DNA from 4 places in the Alteromonas sp. CH_MED4-4 genome. Region 2 is predicted to be linked to each of the others. Evidence: predicted binding sites of a transcription regulator. Region 2 holds the regulator's gene; each other region holds the start of a gene.

Region 1 (4,219 bases), on a different contig from region 2:
ACGAAGTAATAAGGCATTATTGTTATTGTTGTTTCGTTGCCTAATCGAGACTCTCTTACGAACGGCTGCTTGTGAAGTCTGGGTATGCTTCCAGACCACATTCGCTCATGTCTACGCCGTCGAATTCTTCTTCTTCGCTCACACGTACACCCATAACCGCTTTAATCACTAGCCATACCACTAGGCTCACTACGAATACCCATACAAAGATAGTCGCTGCACCAATTAGCTGACCAGAGATGCTTGAACCATCGTTAGTGAAAGGTACAAGGATAAGACCTAGAAGACCTACCACGCCGTGAACTGAAATTGCGCCCACTGGATCGTCAATCTTAAGCTTGTCTAGTGCAACAATGCTAAGCACTACTAAAATACCACCAAGGCCGCCGAACAAAGTAGCTTGTAATGGTGTAGGTGTTGAAGGCTCTGCTGTAATAGCCACAAGACCGGCTAGTGCACCGTTAAGTACCATAGTTAGGTCAGCTTTACCGAATAGAATGCGTGCTACGATAAGTGCAGCAATTGCACCACCAGCAGCTGCAGCATTTGTGTTCATAAATACAATCGCTACTGAGTTTGCACTTTCAACAGTTGCAGTAGCCAGTACTGAACCGCCGTTGAAGCCAAACCAACCCATCCACAGGATAAATGTACCTAAAGTTGCAAGCGGTAAGTTTGCACCTGGAATCGCGTTTACTTTACCGTCAGCGGTGTATTTACCCTTACGAGCACCAAGCACAAGAACACCAGCAAGAGCAGCAGCTGCACCAGCCATGTGAACAATACCTGAACCTGCAAAGTCAGAGAAACCAAGGTCGCCAAGCGTATACATACCGAATACTGCTTCGCCGCCCCATGTCCAAGCACCTTCCATTGGGTAGATGAAGCCCGTCATAACAACTGCGAATGCTAGGAATGCCCAAAGCTTCATACGCTCAGCTACCGCACCAGATACGATAGACATTGCTGTTGCAACAAATACTACTTGGAAGAAGAAGTCAGCAGAAGGTGCATATGTTGCTGGCTCTTCAGCGACACCTGTTGCGCCATCAGCCATGATACCGCTTAGGAATGGACCCCAGTCGCCGCCACCGTACATAATGCCGTAACCGCAAATCATGTACATAGTGCAAGCGATAGCGAATAGCGCCACGTTTTTAGTTAGAATTTCTGTGGTGTTTTTCGCTCGAACAAGACCTGCTTCAAGCATCGCAAAACCTGCAGCCATCCACATAACCAGTGCACCGCAGATTAGAAAATAAAAGGTATCTAGCGCATACCCAAGTTCAAAAGTGATTTCCATTATGGTTTTCTCCGCAAATATATCGTTGTGGCTTACAGCGCGTCGCTATCCGACTCACCAGTTCGAATACGAACGGCGTGTTCAAGGTCGTAAACAAACACCTTGCCGTCTCCAATTTTGCCTGTTTTGGCAGCGCCAACGATGGCTTCTACCAGGCGCTCTACTTGATCATCCTGAACAGCAATTTCCAGTTTGACTTTAGGTAGAAAATCCACCTGATATTCCGCTCCGCGGTAAAGTTCAGTGTGTCCTTTTTGACGTCCAAAGCCCTTCACTTCGGTCACGGTCAAACCGTCGATACCGATTTCTGAAATGGCTTCACGAACATCATCTAGCTTGAACGGCTTGATGATCGCTGTGACTAGTTTCATGAGTTGCTCCCAGTTTGTTTTGGTTATTCTGTGATTTATGGTCGTGTTTCCAACTATGGGAAGATAAACCAAGAGCCATGCCACAAATGATTAGCCAAATAAATCAAATACATACAAGCAAACGCTTCATGAACGCACAAAAATAATGCACACTAATGGTGCACTGTTAAAAATTTGCCCAATTTTGAAGCGGTATGAGGTTGCGGTAAGGTGAGAGGACTAAAAAGTGCGATGAAATTAGGATGGAACTATTCGATAGGGCCCATGGTCTGTTGTTTACTATGACGACTATCACCCCATCTTTCTTTGCGCCTGAGCGCAGCATTGAACACCATTCCGTTGCAAAGAAAATGGCGTGGCGCCCACTATTAATTTCGGGCTGTGCACATGTGTTTGGGGTCATCGTAGTGGTCATACTTTCTCAAATGGGCATCAACAACCAAAAAGCACGAGTAAATGTTTTGGAGCGAACGCCGGAGATAAGCGCCAGACTGTACTATCCCCCCGTTCCACGCCCTTCTGCCCAAGCTAAACCACAAGAAACTAAACCAATCGATGTTTCCCCTAAAAGGCAAGAAATTGAGTTGAAGCCTGACGCAACCAAAGCGACTGAAGCACTTGATAGTAAGAATGAAATTGTAGAAAGCCCTGCGCCCAAGCAGCAGAAAAATGCTGAGCCCGATACACAGCAGGTACCCATTGAAAGTAAGCCGACTAGTACACTGCCGTCGCCCACTTTATCAAAAGACGCAAATCGGCGCGCAGGCTCGTTGAATCTGTCGGTAAAAGATGGCGCCGCCCTCTATTTTGAAAAGTATCACAGTGACAAAGTCGCTGAAGACGCAGAACAAGCAGCAAAAGCATTTCAAGAGCGTAAAAATAGTCCTGTGCTTAGCGGGCCAAGCTCACAGCAAATACAAGCTAATGAAAATCGACGCCCTTCAAAACGCGTAAACTGTAGCAGTACGACCAATAAAACTTTGGCGATATTGAGTGGAATTGCTGGTGGAACCTTAGAATGCACCAAAATGGACGACCACAAACGTTTTATAGAAGCCAGAGTCAATAAACTTCCTAAAGACGAAGAGATTAACTAGTTGTCTCTATCAACGATTTACCGTCATGTGAGGTAAGCCCTTATCACAGTCACTTTCTTTTGAAAAACTTAGGGGGTCGCCCGAAATACGCTTTGAACCGGCGACTGAATGCTGCAACATCTTCATACCCTGTTAGCTGAGCTATACCCAACATTGGTGTATCGGTATTTCTAAGTAGTGCTTTGGCCTTTTCCATCCTCACTTTTACAAGGTAATCTCGTAAACTATGCCCGGTGGCTTCTTTAAAGCGTGTTTTGAATTGCGTTGTTCCCATGCAGGCTATCCGTGCTAACTCCACCTGTGTAAAGCCTCGGGCAAGGTCGCGATGAATATGGCTTAATACAGGAGTCATTCGCTTATCCATGCTGCATCCTTTCAAGGATGTTTCTAGCAAGGTTAAAAATAGCGCCAGTATTTCTTCATGGCCTTGGTCAGCAAACTGGCTAATTTGAATCTCTACAAACGATAAAAACGCCTGTAATGCGGACGTTACCTGAAATATCGGGTGCAACCTGTCATTTAAATTAACTGGCACATACTCCAAGTCCGCCACAATAAATTTTGACAGTTCGTTAGCGCTAAAATAATGGACCTCATTCGGCGCTATGCATACGCCTTCGCCTACGCCTACCCGCCCGCTAAAATTATCGATTTCTATCAAGATATGTCCGTTGATGGGCAGCACTAACTGAAAGTAGTTGTGTTTATGGCGGCACGTTTGCTTCGTATATGAGCGTACGGATAGCGATGGAATTGGGCTGTCAGTCATTTTATTGCTCCCAACAGTCCATAATAGGTAGTACTGATCTTTTGCCTAACTCACCGTTTATTTGCATCTATTTCCTTGCCGTTAACTCAGTACTCTCTGCCGTTAGATTAAGCACTTTTATTCATTTTGTCACAAATACGTGCAATATTTGATACGCCTAGGAAGGCGTCGAACACTACGTTTAAGGAATAAATATACATTTAAAATAAAGACAATAACGGAAAATAAATGAATATAAACTTACGTCAAATAGTCGGCTTGGCAGGTGCGTTTTTACCCGCTATCGCCATGGGTCAGGTCTCCAATGGAGACTTTGAAACATGGACGTCTGGCGCACCTAATTCATGGTCAACTATCGACTCCGGCATTAGTGTAGCTGAAAACTCGGTCTACTCATTCTCGGGAAGCAAGTCTGCTGCAGTTACCGTCAATACGACAACACAAGGTTCAACTGACTTCCGTCAGACAATCAATGTAACCGCCGGTCAAAATTATGAATTTTCAGTGAGGCTATATCACACTGAAGGTGCTGTAAAAGCACGCCTATATGTAGACGGTTATCAAGGTTATTCTGACAACAGCTTAACCGGAAACTGGCAACAGCTTACTTTCTCTTATTCCGCTACAGCGTCAAAAGAGATTGAGGTGGGGTTACGCTTTTATGATCAGACTGGCTTTG
Region 2 (4,219 bases):
CCGTCCACAATCACGTCTACCTGTTCACCTTGATGGCTTTCAAGCATCATTAATCCCAATACACTGCTTGCGTCTGCTTCTTTATCGCCTTTTTTTAAGATGATTTTAGCGTCGAATTGATTAGCCAGTTTAACCAGTTGGGTCGCCGCTCTTGCATGCAACCCTAACTTATTGACGATAGTTAGCGTTTTTTGAATAGTCATTACTGATTCAGCTCTCTATGGCGAATTTGTACATCAGGGTGTATTTCACTGAAGGTTTTCGACAGGGTCTGTGCGATATAAACCGAACGGTGTTGGCCACCAGTACAGCCAATCGCTACGGTTACGTAACTTCTGTTATTGCGCTCTAAATGAGGCAGCCATGTCGTTATTAAATTCTGAATTTGCCAAATGAACTTGGTCACTACAGGCTGCGACCCCAAAAATACTTCTACTGGCGCGTCTAATCCGGTCAGATGTTTAAGGTCGGGCTCCCAGTGGGGGTTAGGTAAAAAGCGGGCATCAAAAACGTAATCCGCATCTTTAGGAATACCGTGCTTAAAGCCAAACGACTCGAACACAAGCACAAGGCGTGAGCTTTTCTTACCCAAGATACGCTCTCGAATTAACTCTGCCAGTTGGTGAATGGTAAGCTTATCAGTGTCTAAATATAAATCTGCGCGTTCAGCAATAGGAGCAAGTAGGGCTGACTCGGCTTTAATGGCTTCTGAAAGCGATTTATTAAGCTTGGCGAGAGGGTGAAGACGACGTGTTTCGCTAAAACGCTTAACCAGTACATCATCGCTCGCGTCAATGTAAACAATGGTCATCGACCACGAAGAAGGCAGGTAGTCTAGAATTTCTACCAAATCGTCAGGATTTTTAGGTAAGTTTCTCACATCGATACTTACCGCAACCTGATCGTACTCGTCAACAACTGTATGGGTTAAGGTGGGAAGTAAGTTTACCGGGATATTATCAACACAGTAATAACCTAAATCTTCCAATGCGCGAAGTGCGACAGACTTACCAGACCCCGAACGACCACTGATTATTATCAGCTTCACCTACTTTCTCCCTAATACTCTGGTTTTATCACATACGCGTTGTTGAATTAGGCGCCTACTAAACGGTTAATAGGCGCTTAATGTTTAACTTAATGCAGATAGAATATCGTCGCTTGTCGTTGCGCGACGTATTGCTTTAATCGTTTCTTTGTCGCTTAGTTTACCAGCCACGGTGGCCAGCGTTTGAAGGTGTCCTTCGGTCTGTTCCTCGGGAACGAGTAGCGCAAAAAAGATGTCTACGGGTTTCTCGTCAAGGGCGTCAAAGTCGATTGCTGGCGTGCTGGTTACAACAATGGCAATCACTTTCTCAAGGCCCGGCAGGCGCCCGTGGGGCAGGGCGATACCATTGCCAATGCCTGTACTACCCATACGCTCTCGAGCCATCAAACTGTTAAGTACCGTTGCCTGATCAATGTTCTCGTTTTGCTTGGCAGCGATATCAGCGATGATCTCAAGAATTCGCTTTTTACTATTACACTGAACCGCACACTCGGTGCGGTCCAGACTTACGATGGCTTGTATATCCATGCTTAATTAACTACTAATGTTTTTTCAGTTTTTCCTTATGCTTGATTACCTGCCGGTCGAGTTTATCAACCATGCTGTCAATCGCCGCATACATGTCGGTATTTTCTGAGGATGCGAATACTTCAGCGCCACTTAAATGAACGGTCGCTTCGGCTTTTTGATTTAATTTTTCAACGTTCAGGATGACATGCACATTAGAAATGTGATCAAAGTGACGTTCAAGTTTGCTGAACTTCGTATCGACATAATTACGCAAAGAGTCGGTGATTTCGACATGATGACCAGTAAGGTTGATTTGCATATTTCGTCTTCCTTATATTATTAAGCCCGATTAAATAAGGCTTTTGCGTTGGTTCGACGGCGGGATCGACAACGATTCCCGGTACTTTGCTATTGTTCGCCGGGCAACTTTAATGCCTTGTTCGGCCAACAATGAAGCAATCTTGCTATCACTTAGCGGCTTGCTAGGCTTTTCAGCGGCCACTAATTTCTTGATCAATGCACGAATCGCTGTAGATGAACATTCACCACCAGACTCTGTTGCAACGTGGCTTGAGAAGAAATACTTCAATTCGAAGATTCCACGTGGCGTATGCATGTACTTTTGCGTTGTCACTCGCGAAATAGTGGATTCGTGCATATCTACCATTTCTGCGACATCATTTAGCACCATTGGTTTCATCATTTCCGGGCCGTGCTCAAAAAAGCCCATTTGCTGCTGCACAATGCAGTTTGCAACCTTCATTAAGGTTTCGTTACGAGATTCAAGGCTCTTTATGAACCACTTAGCCTCTTGCATGTGTGAGCGGATGAATTGTGAATCGCTACTATTCTTGGCACGGCGACTCATTGCTGCGTATTGTTGATTTACGCTTAACTTAGGCAGACTGTCGGGGTTCAGCTCAACCACCCAACGGCCATTTTTCTTGGTTACTGAGACATCAGGAATAACGTACTCAGGCTCTTTAGTAACTAAAGCACTACCTGGGCGAGGATTCAAGGTTTGCAGCAAACGCATTGCCTCGCGTAGCTGATCTTCTTTCAATCGGCTTTTACGCATAAGCGTACGATAGTCTTTGCTGCTCAGTAAGTCAGAGTACTCTTCAATCAGTTGCTTTGCTTCAGCAAGCCACGGTGTGTCTTCTGAAAACTGGCGCAATTGCACCATCAAACATTCTTGTGGAGAGCGAGAGCCAGAACCAATAGGGTCGAACATCTGAATGCGCTTAAGCACACATTCTATTTCGTCCATTTCAATCGGCTCTTCCATATCATCATCGTTAACCGCTTCTAAAATATCGTCAAGGGTAACGGTTAAATAACCTGACTCGTCAATAGAGTCGATGATTGCTGTAGCGATTGCGCGATCGGTATCCGAGAAATGGGTAAGGCGCATTTGCCAAAGAAGGTGCTCTTGAATATCTTCAGTAGTCTCTCCTTGGAAGATTTGCTCGTCGTCATTGGATGGACCCGGAGCAGGCGAAGATGAAGCAGAGTAGTATTCATCCCACGTACTGTCGATTGGCAGCTCATCGGGAAGATCGTTTTTCTCAAGTGCATCGCCGGCTTCTAATGTGTCACTAGATGCAGAAGCAGTGGCCTCAGAGCCGCTGTCATCGTTGTCGATATTGTTCTTTTCTAGTTGCGGCTCGTCGTTACCTTCTTCAACTTCTAATAGCGGATTAGAATCGAGCGCTTCTTGGATCTCTTGTTGAAGATCAAGTGTAGAAAGCTGCAGCAGTTTAATGGCCTGCTGAAGCTGTGGTGTCATGGTAAGTTGTTGGCTAAATTTTAGCTGTAAAGATGGTTTCATCTACGTCTTATTTAAATGCTCTAAATTGAATATACCAGAGCGAAACTGAAAAATGACAATTCGGTTACATTAACTATAGCCTGAATTGTTCGCCTAGGTATACATCCCTTACTTTTTGATTACTTAAAACCTGTTCCGCCGTTCCTTGCGCAATAAGCTCGCCATGACTCACAATGTACGCCTTTTCACAAACATCCAATGTCTCTCGTACGTTATGGTCCGTGATAAGGATTCCAATACCCCTATCGCGAAGATGTTGTATTATCTTCTTTATATCATTAACTGATATTGGATCAACACCAGCAAATGGTTCGTCTAACAAAATAAATTGCGGTTTTGCTGCCAGAGCGCGGGCAATCTCAACGCGACGGCGTTCGCCCCCTGACAAACTCATCCCAGTACTATTACGTATATGGTTAATATTAAATTCATCAAGTAGCGCATCTGCTTCTTCTTCTTGCTGTTGTGAATTTAAATCTTTACGGGTTTGCAAAATGGCCATGATATTTTCATGCACTGTGAGCTTTCTGAAAATAGAGGCTTCCTGCGGTAGGTAGCCAATTCCGCGGCGTGCACGCTCGTGCATGGGCTGATGAGTTAGCTCATTGTCGTCGATTTCAATCTTGCCTTTATCCAGATTCACTAAACCAACAATCATGTAGAATGTGGTGGTCTTACCAGCGCCATTTGGGCCAAGAAGACCAACAATTTGACCCGTTGAGACAGACAGACTTACATCTCGAACAACCTGTCTTGACTTGTAAGCCTTAGCAAGATTTTTAGCGCTCAAAGTTGCCATTGCTATTCATTGCCCTCGTTGTCTTTTTTGT
Region 3 (4,219 bases), on a different contig from region 2:
TAAACTCTAAAAGCCCTTTTGTTAACGAAACAGAAGGTAAGTTTATCCCGTAGGTATCAGCTAAGGATATGGCGTTATATGCCTCAACATTTTTATTTTCGCTTAATAAAATTAAACTATTAAGGTAATTAGCCATTGGGTTTTTAGAAAATCTCGCAAGAACAGGGGTTACAAGTTCTTTCGCTTTTTTAAAGTCATTATTAACTAGCAAAGCTTGAGCTAATGGCAAATTGATGTTCAATACGTTAGGGTTATTTTTCTTATACGCATTATAAACTGTTATCATTCCGTCAATATTATTCGACCGCCTTAATAGATCGCCCATCACAAGCAGTTCAATATCGGATGTGGAATTGTCAATTAGTGGTGAAACATCTAAGCTTGTAAGAGTGTTGCTATTAAATGCTTCAAAGACGCTAAATACGGCTGTGTCGCCTTCTATTCTTTCTAAATCTATAGAGTTTGATAGTGCGACGCTAGACCACGCTTCTGCCAACATACAATCGCGACAAGTACTGTTTTTATCTATAAGTCTTTGGTAACTGCTATCAAAACTAAGGATAGCTATTTGTGCGTTTAAACTCTCAGCTTTGCTCTGTTCGGATGGGGTTAGCGCTTCAATATCTACTTTTTCGAGTTGCTGTTTGGCGCCAATTGTGTTGCCATTTAGTAAGTAAACTTCTGTAAGCAATAGCCTGAGGCCAGGTGTTGGCTCCTCACTCATCGCTTGTTTAATTAATACTTCAGCCTCTCTTGATTGCCCTTTCTCAAGTGCAACTTTGGTTTCTTGAATGTAATCTTGGTGAGCCTTTGGTGTGCATCCAATACAAGTTAATAGAGCGAGCGCAGCAAATTGAATATTTTTTTTTAGCATTTTAAAACTTCTAACGTCCGTGAGTTTACCTTGATAAAGGTATCGTGCTTTTTAATAAGTGACAAGAAGTATTAAGATAGTATAAAAAAAAGCCGGATTAAAATCCGGCTTTTCTTATAAAGACAATGATTACTTTTGCTTTCTACGGCGAGCTGTTAAGCCCAAGCCCAGCAAGCCGAATGCAGCCATCGCTAACGTAGTAGGCGCTGGAACAAGCGTTGATTGAACAGTTGATGATTGAGAAATTGTTAACTGATAAGTACCAGCACTAACATTTGCCCAGCCTGACGTGAAATCTACGTTGTTACCTGAACGAACGATTAGGTCGCCTAGTCCAGGTTGGTCAATTGCGATATCGTTAAATGTCACGCTTGATGGACCACCTGTAAGAGATACTGTGTTTCCAGTGTTAAAGCTCACTAACTCAATTCCAAATGTCGCTTTAGCTGTAGATGTAGCTGTTCTTAAACTATCATTAGCGATATCCGGCGAGATAAATGCATCAACCAGATAATCCATCAGTGCACTGAATCGCACATTAATATCTGTCAACATATTGAGTGTAAACGTGGTAAGAATATCATTCGCGATATTACTATTGGCACCCGCGCTTTCATTGTTACCAGCAGCAATACCCGCATCCGCATATGTAAATCCGGTAGCACCAGAACCAATCGCACTGCCTGAAACTTGAGCGTCAGCCACTGAGTAGTAAAACGCGTCACTCGCAACCAAATTGCCACCATCAACAGATTGGCCATTATTGGTAAGACCTAAAACTCCGCAAGATGAACCTAGGCAAAGTAAGTCTGCATCAGAATCTGCTGTGGCAGAAGCTTGTGAATCTAAGTCTGAGTCTGAAGCACCATTGTTGTCAGTGAAAGTGCTTGTTGATCGTGAACCACCCGGAAGGATAGAAATAAAGTCAAGAGGATTAACTGGATCAGGTACCAAGTCGCCATCAGTATCGATTTGAACAACAAGATCATTTAATTCTAAATAAGCTGTTGCAGATACCCCAGCAGTCGCATTTGAAGCTGTAACAAGAGCTCCCGCAATCGCTGCATATTTGATAGTTGTTGCAAATTTCATTTTCCACGCTCCGTTGTTTTGAACAGTAGGTCTGTTATACGTTGTTAACATAAGCATGCAACGTGCCATTTTTTAAGTATTTGATTATTATGGTTTTATTTCATTCGCGTTTGCGTGTTGTAAAATTTTTAGACACTAATTGATATTTTGAAGGAGAGATGACATTACAAGGATCAAAATAAGATTTAAGTTCAGGGAGCTCAAAAGGTAGCGGTAGATGCTGTCGATTGAGAAAGTGATTGGAAAGCGTAGACATTCTATACTGAAGGAAGCCCATGGAAGCACACTTAAGCATTATTTCTTGATAGCAAGCTAAAGCTTGTTCTTCTTCCTTCTCTTTTTGTCTATCCCATGAAAGAGATAATACACACTCCATTGTTCTTTCATTTATAAGGGTTACTGAGATTGGACTTTCTAAACTATACTTCTTACATGTTTCACTCATGATAGAAGTAATTAATTTAAAATCTTTGCTCGATATTTCAGAGCAGGGCGCGCCCCATAGCAAACCTACTTTGTCTTGACTTGGATTGGGCACGTTATCTGTTAACTTCTGAAGGTTTCTCCAATAAATGGTTCGAAGAAATTCATTGCTAGGAGTCCCTTGTTTTATTTTACATAATTCTATTAGGCTCTTTCTCAGAGCAAGTTTAGCGCCTATTTTTCTGGCTATACCACTATTACTGGAAACTAGTTTTTTAACTAAAGCTCTATTATATTTAGGAGTAATAGACAGCGTTTTCTTAATAAAGCTGAGCTTTTCTTTGTCAATGAATAAAGGTTTTACACCTAGTTTTTTCATCGCGGTCTTAAGATCTTTAATATGCGCTTTGACTTGGTTTTTAGTTCCGTACATCCCTCCTGAAAGCGTCCAATCATCTAAACCGAATTTGCGGATCAATTTGTTTAACTCTTCGTAATCATACGATTTAATTAGATTTGGAAATTCTACAGCAAGTAATTGGAGTGTCTTCATGTTGTTTCCAATATGTGCAGCACTGTGTATGGTGTTTTGTTTTCTCAGGATTGCACAAGTATCAATCATTTGATCAATATCTTCTTCTTTGAATGGTATGAAGTAAGCAACGAAACAATCAGGTTTTTTCAAAAGCTTAATTGTAAGGCTTGTTACAATTGAAACATTATTTTGAATCACGAGACCTGTCAGGTCAGGGCCGATGCTATAGGTTCTGGTTGCTATTTTCCCGTCAATTTCAAATGACGTACCATCGGTTGATGTCACAAAATGTGTAGGTGCTTCTTCTTTATTGTTGGGAGTGATAATTTCTGCATGCAGAATATTCTTAGCGTGCTCAGCGAGTGGAGTATGACCAAAACCCCGTTCAAGATAGTTTCCGGTGACGCTTGCAAATTTTGGCGCTCCAGTAGTGTCATGTATATGGATATCACCGTTTTTTATTAAAAATTCACTAATGGCTTCTTGTGATACTCCTGGTTCTACTGTTATGTGTCCACTTGATTTCTTGTAGTAACTTATTCTTTTAAATTCACTTAAATCCAAGGCAATACAATTTGAAGCGTAGGGCTCTTTACCTCCATAACCTAAGTTGGCGCCTCTACTGTAGGGGTGAACAGCAAATCCATTGCATTTTGCAAGTTCTATTATCTTAATTATTTCCATATATCGCGAAGAGCCATCGGATTCGGAAGGGTATGGTTTAACGACCAATATAGCTGAATTTTTTTCTGGATACGTGATGTACGCATCGTTAGTGTCGACAAATAATATCTGTGATGACCGAAAGCCAGAAGTTAGTAGAAGGTTTTTCAGTTGCTCAAACCCAAAGTCTAATGTTCTCATAAATAGTTCCTAACGCGCCTGAAAACTGGAATGCAATGTATTTGGTAAAGAGCACCAGGCTCGGCAAAAGTAATTAGAGTGTTTAGACGCTTCTCTAGTCTCGAGGATACTTCTCAACTTGATGCTGTATGTTTTTCAACATTATTTTAAAGCTAGGCCTTAAATTAGCGTAGAGCAGTGATGGATTGATATAATAGGGTGCACGCCTACCATGATAGTCAATAACGGGACCAACCTGCTCAAACTGAATGCCCACAAACCTCATACTTCGGGCAAGACGTGGTTCCATCATAACATACGTATGTTTTATATTATTGTGCATAACTAAAGCAGCAGCAGAGAAGTAAAGCCCGATGGCGATAAAGGGGAAACACCTTAATTCATTTTCAGAGTACGTATGTTCATTAATTACACCTGTCGCAGCACCAGAA
Region 4 (4,219 bases), on a different contig from region 2:
AGTGCGTTAAATAGTTTGCCCACATCACGCACGGTTAATCTACTGGCGATATTGGCAGTGTTCGCATTATCGTGGTTTGGCTTCTCAGTAGGATTGCTTGATAGCATGATCAACCTATTGACCGTCGCGTGCGCGCTCAAAATCATGCTGGTTGAGAAAAAACGTGATTTTCACTTAATTGTATGTACCTGTTTGTTCTTGATCGGCTGCGGATTTATCTCGTCTCTAAGCGTATTTGCGTGGATTGGCTATACAGGAATACTGGCCCTGCTGCTATTCGCGACTGCCATTTATCACGGTGCAGGAATACCCAAATCAAAAAGCATTAAATTCGTGACCGTGCTTATTGTCCAAGCTTTCCCTATCGCGCTGCTACTGTTTTTACTACTTCCCCAACTCCCTCCGCTTTGGCAGATGCCCACGTCAAAGTCGACTGAAACCGGGCTTTCTGACACGGTGACGCCAGGTGATATTGCGTCACTTGCAAGTTCATCTGAATTGGCTTTCAGCGCCACATTTGAAAACACAGAAGCAGTTCCTGTTGCACCGTCCAGGTATTGGCGCGCTATGACCTTAGAACATTTTGACGGGAAAACCTGGTCTATTAGCGACAAGCGCAAACAGGCAGAGCAGCAGCTAGCTTACATGGGCAAGCCAACACCCTTGTCAGCTCTGGCCGAGGAAAATACGCCTCAAGTGGTAAGTTATGAATTGATCGTGGAACCCACACAGCAAACGTGGCTGTTTGCGTTAGCGCCTTCGACCCCCAACAACCGCGAGAACAGTATTTTCGTACGAAGTCTTTTTGATTTTACGTTAAGGGCGAATAGCCCAATATCCAGTAAAAAAGCGTTTTATCTGCGCTACTATCCAACTGCTCAAATCACTAGCGGAATAGGAAATTTTGAATCGCAACTAAACCTTCAGGTTTCCATGAATGGCAACCCTCAAGCCAGAGCGTGGGGACAGAGACTTGCCAAACAATACTCAAGCGCACAGCAAATAGTTAGCGCAATAATGCGTGAATTTAATCAAGGGGGCTTCCGCTACACCCTATCGCCGAACGCCATGCCTACCGACCCCATCGACCGTTTTTTATTTGAAGAACGCTCAGGTTTTTGTGCCCATTACGCAGGCGCCATGGTGTATGTGCTTCGCGCCGCAGGGGTACCGGCAAGAATGGTGACAGGCTACCAGGGCGGAAGCGCACTTAATGACAATGTGCTTCAAATAAGGCAGTACGATGCACATGCGTGGGTGGAAGCTTTTATTGATGGTGTGTGGATTCGACACGACCCAACGAGTATGGTGGCACCGTCACGCTTAACCTTCGGGCTTGAACGTGCGCTGGAAGAGCTTGGGGAGTCTCGTGAAGCCAGTATTTTGGGCGACCTTAGCAACGCTGCTATTTTTGCAACGTTACAAAGCTGGTTTCAACAGCTCGATTACTCGTGGAGTAAATGGGTACTGGGCTTTGACAATACTGCGCAAACCAACATGCTTGAAGAATTACTAGGCTCGCTAACGCCGCAAAAAATGCGAGTTGTATTTCTTTCCGCCATTGGTCTAATTGGGCTTATTTTAGCACTTTATTTTTTACCCAAAACGTATCGCAACACACTGTCGCCCTCACACAGAGTTTTACTAAACGCAATAAAATGCGTTGAAGCTAAAACAGGAAAAGAAAGAGGGAATAAAACCTTGTCCGCCTTTATGAGTGAAGTTAACCCTTTGATAAACGAAGATGCTGCCAAGGCACTAACACTTCTGTGTGAACAATTTGAGCACGAAAAATACGCACACCGAACACAAGAGGCAAAAGTTTATCCAACCATGAAGCGTCAGTTAAAAATGTTAAAACAGGCATTAAAGTAGGAAATGGTTAAACCGATTGCACCTTAAACACTCACACTCCCCCCTTTTTAGTGCAGACTAATTAATAGTGCCTTGGCGCAAGCGTCTATCAACACAGCCATGAATTTATACAAAGCATTGTTTTTAAAAGCAATAAATAACGCATTTACGTACATTTTGGTTATTGGCACTTTTTTAGCTTTGTACAAATGGATAACAAAAGTACGAAGGCGCTTATACAAGTATTAGTTGCCAACGGGCTTTAGAGTACAAAGGCGTACACATAACCGACGGTTTATTTGTTAGCTACCACAATGCATGAGTTTTGGACAAAGGCGTCCCCAGTTCTTTCTTACGAGAGCGCTGCGGACGCCTTTTTTTGATCTTCTGGAACGCATTGAAACAGTAAACGCCAACACACAGATGACAACTTATTAATAACGACAACGTGAGGTGAAACCATGGCTTATCTTCTCCCCGCTGAGTTTGCAACCAAGATGGTAGATGCAGGCGAAGCCAAAATTTATATGTCTACACGAGATACTCTAATCCGCGCTTATATGGCAGGTGCAATATTGGCCCTTGCCGCTGTTTTTGCCGTTACCATTGCCGTTCAAACCGGCGTATTTCTTCTTGGCGCAGTGTTATTCCCAGTGGGCTTTTGTATGCTCTACCTTATGGGGTTTGACCTATTAACCGGCGTGTTTGTACTTACCCCGCTCGCTTGGCTTGCACAGCGACCTGGCGTCACGCCAAAACAAATTCTACGGAATTGGGGATTAGTATTCTTAGGTAACTTTGGTGGCGCATTAACCGTGGCCTTTATGATGTCGTTTATTTTTACCATGGGGTATAACGTGGATGGCGGTGCCATCGCGACTAAGGTAGCCAGCATTGGCGAAGCTCGTACATTGGGCTACGCAGAACACGGCGTTGCAGGCTGGTTCACCATTTTTATTCGCGGCATGTTGTGTAACTGGATGGTGTCGCTAGGCGTAGTGGGTGCAATGATTTCAACCCACGTTAGCGGAAAAGTACTAGCCATGTGGATGCCAATCATGCTGTTCTTCTTTATGGGTTTTGAGCACTCAGTAGTAAACATGTTCCTTTTCCCATTTGGCCTTATTATGGGCGGCGACTTCTCGGTTATGGACTACTTCATTTGGAACGAGATCCCAACTGCACTTGGAAATCTTGTTGGTGGCCTCGCCTTTACTGGACTAACCTTGTACACCACCCACGTTAAGACGCTACCCAAACGTACTATCCCTGTTGATAAAGCCGCTGCATCGCAAACACTGCCTATTTAATTAAGGCGCTTATCTTAAAGCCATCATGCCTTGTCCCTACAAGACACGTCATGATGGCGTTATCCGTTTCCTTGGAAATAACTAATTGGGCTCATAATTAAATATGCAGGTAAGAAGCAATTAAACATGAATGAGCGAGCCGCTTTAAACGCCCCAATTAACCCTCCAGCTAACACGCTCAGTGTAAGTGCATTTTCTACAGCCGGCGTTAAAGCGATAAACCAAGATGCATACGCTTTTCATGTTTCTGATAACCCAAATCAAAGCAGCGTTTTTGTTATCGCCGACGGTGTAAGTAGCAGTACGGTTAGCCAAGTTGCTAGCGACTTTGCTACCAGTCAGTTTATTAAACTGTTTAATATGGCGCCGGAACAATGGTCGGTTAAGATGCGCGCTGAAACCATTATTAAAGAGATAAACGCGCTGCTTTACACACGTACGCAAAGAAGTCCCTTTTGCTATACACCAGAAAAAGGTTATGTGTGCACGTTAACAGTGGCAGTGGTAACAGGCAATCACATGGATGTATTTCATGTGGGGGATTGTCAAATTCAGGCTATTTCTAAGAACGCACAGTCGCCTGTCTTACTCACAAAACCTCATCGTCAAGTATCGGAAAGTGAGCCTTCGCAGAGTTATCTTACTAAAGCATTAGGCGTTCAAGCACATATAGATATCGACCACGCAACACTCACCCTCAACTCATCGAACACGTTTTCGATAAGTAGCGACGGGGTTTATGAGTTTGTTTCGCTACCCACCATTCTTATGAAAATCAGTGAGGCCGATACGCTTTCTGAAAACCAAGCTGCGTTGGTAGTACATGAGGCATTTACTAGAGGAAGCGATGACAACCTCACCTTACTTCTCGTAAAGGTTCTTGTAGCTAGCCATGATGGCCTAGACGATCACAGACACCCACTGTATACAGGCGTTTCAACTTCACCTCATTCATCTGAACTTAACAGGCCGTTGGGCGACCAAATTATAACCAATTCTGAGGTTTCTGATGCTGCGATTCATTACTCAAATCAGCAGTCTGATGAACATGTATG

What was found. The regulator sigma-54, encoded in region 2, starts transcription at its own class of promoters, with help from an activator protein. The targets are predictions, from matches to a motif close to GTTGGCACGNNNNTNGNNT.
Region 1: a site for sigma-54 is predicted at 1,741-1,759, ahead of glnK (P-II family nitrogen regulator). Genes of this name have one in related genera too.
Region 3: a site for sigma-54 is predicted at 2,018-2,036, ahead of WA381_RS04960 (PEP-CTERM sorting domain-containing protein). Genes of this name have one in related genera too.
Region 4: a site for sigma-54 is predicted at 2,038-2,056, ahead of WA381_RS07760 (formate/nitrite transporter family protein). Genes of this name have one in related genera too.

Annotation. Positions count from the first base shown of each region.
Region 1 covers NZ_JAYMEU010000036.1:40,350-44,568, reverse strand. Annotated here, with positions in the region: gene WA381_RS18720 (ammonium transporter) at 56-1,303, opposite strand; gene glnK (P-II family nitrogen regulator) at 1,336-1,674, opposite strand; gene WA381_RS18710 (hypothetical protein) at 1,917-2,771, shown strand; gene WA381_RS18705 (AraC family transcriptional regulator) at 2,821-3,540, opposite strand; gene WA381_RS18700 (endonuclease) at 3,769-4,219, shown strand, end outside.
Region 2 covers NZ_JAYMEU010000013.1:52,730-56,948, forward strand. Annotated here, with positions in the region: gene WA381_RS10825 (HPr family phosphocarrier protein) at 1-203, opposite strand, end outside; gene rapZ (RNase adapter RapZ) at 203-1,048, opposite strand; gene ptsN (PTS IIA-like nitrogen regulatory protein PtsN) at 1,133-1,576, opposite strand; gene hpf (ribosome hibernation promoting factor) at 1,590-1,877, opposite strand; gene WA381_RS10845 (RNA polymerase factor sigma-54) at 1,908-3,389, opposite strand; gene lptB (LPS export ABC transporter ATP-binding protein) at 3,463-4,188, opposite strand; gene lptA (lipopolysaccharide transport periplasmic protein LptA) at 4,191-4,219, opposite strand, start outside.
Region 3 covers NZ_JAYMEU010000005.1:2,856-7,074, forward strand. Annotated here, with positions in the region: gene WA381_RS04955 (tetratricopeptide repeat protein) at 1-874, opposite strand, end outside; gene WA381_RS04960 (PEP-CTERM sorting domain-containing protein) at 1,004-1,966, opposite strand; gene WA381_RS04965 (FAD-binding protein) at 2,067-3,788, opposite strand; gene WA381_RS04970 (PEP-CTERM/exosortase system-associated acyltransferase) at 3,883-4,219, opposite strand, start outside.
Region 4 covers NZ_JAYMEU010000008.1:121,962-126,180, forward strand. Annotated here, with positions in the region: gene WA381_RS07755 (transglutaminase family protein) at 1-1,875, shown strand, start outside; gene WA381_RS07760 (formate/nitrite transporter family protein) at 2,316-3,164, shown strand; gene WA381_RS07765 (protein kinase domain-containing protein) at 3,291-4,219, shown strand, end outside.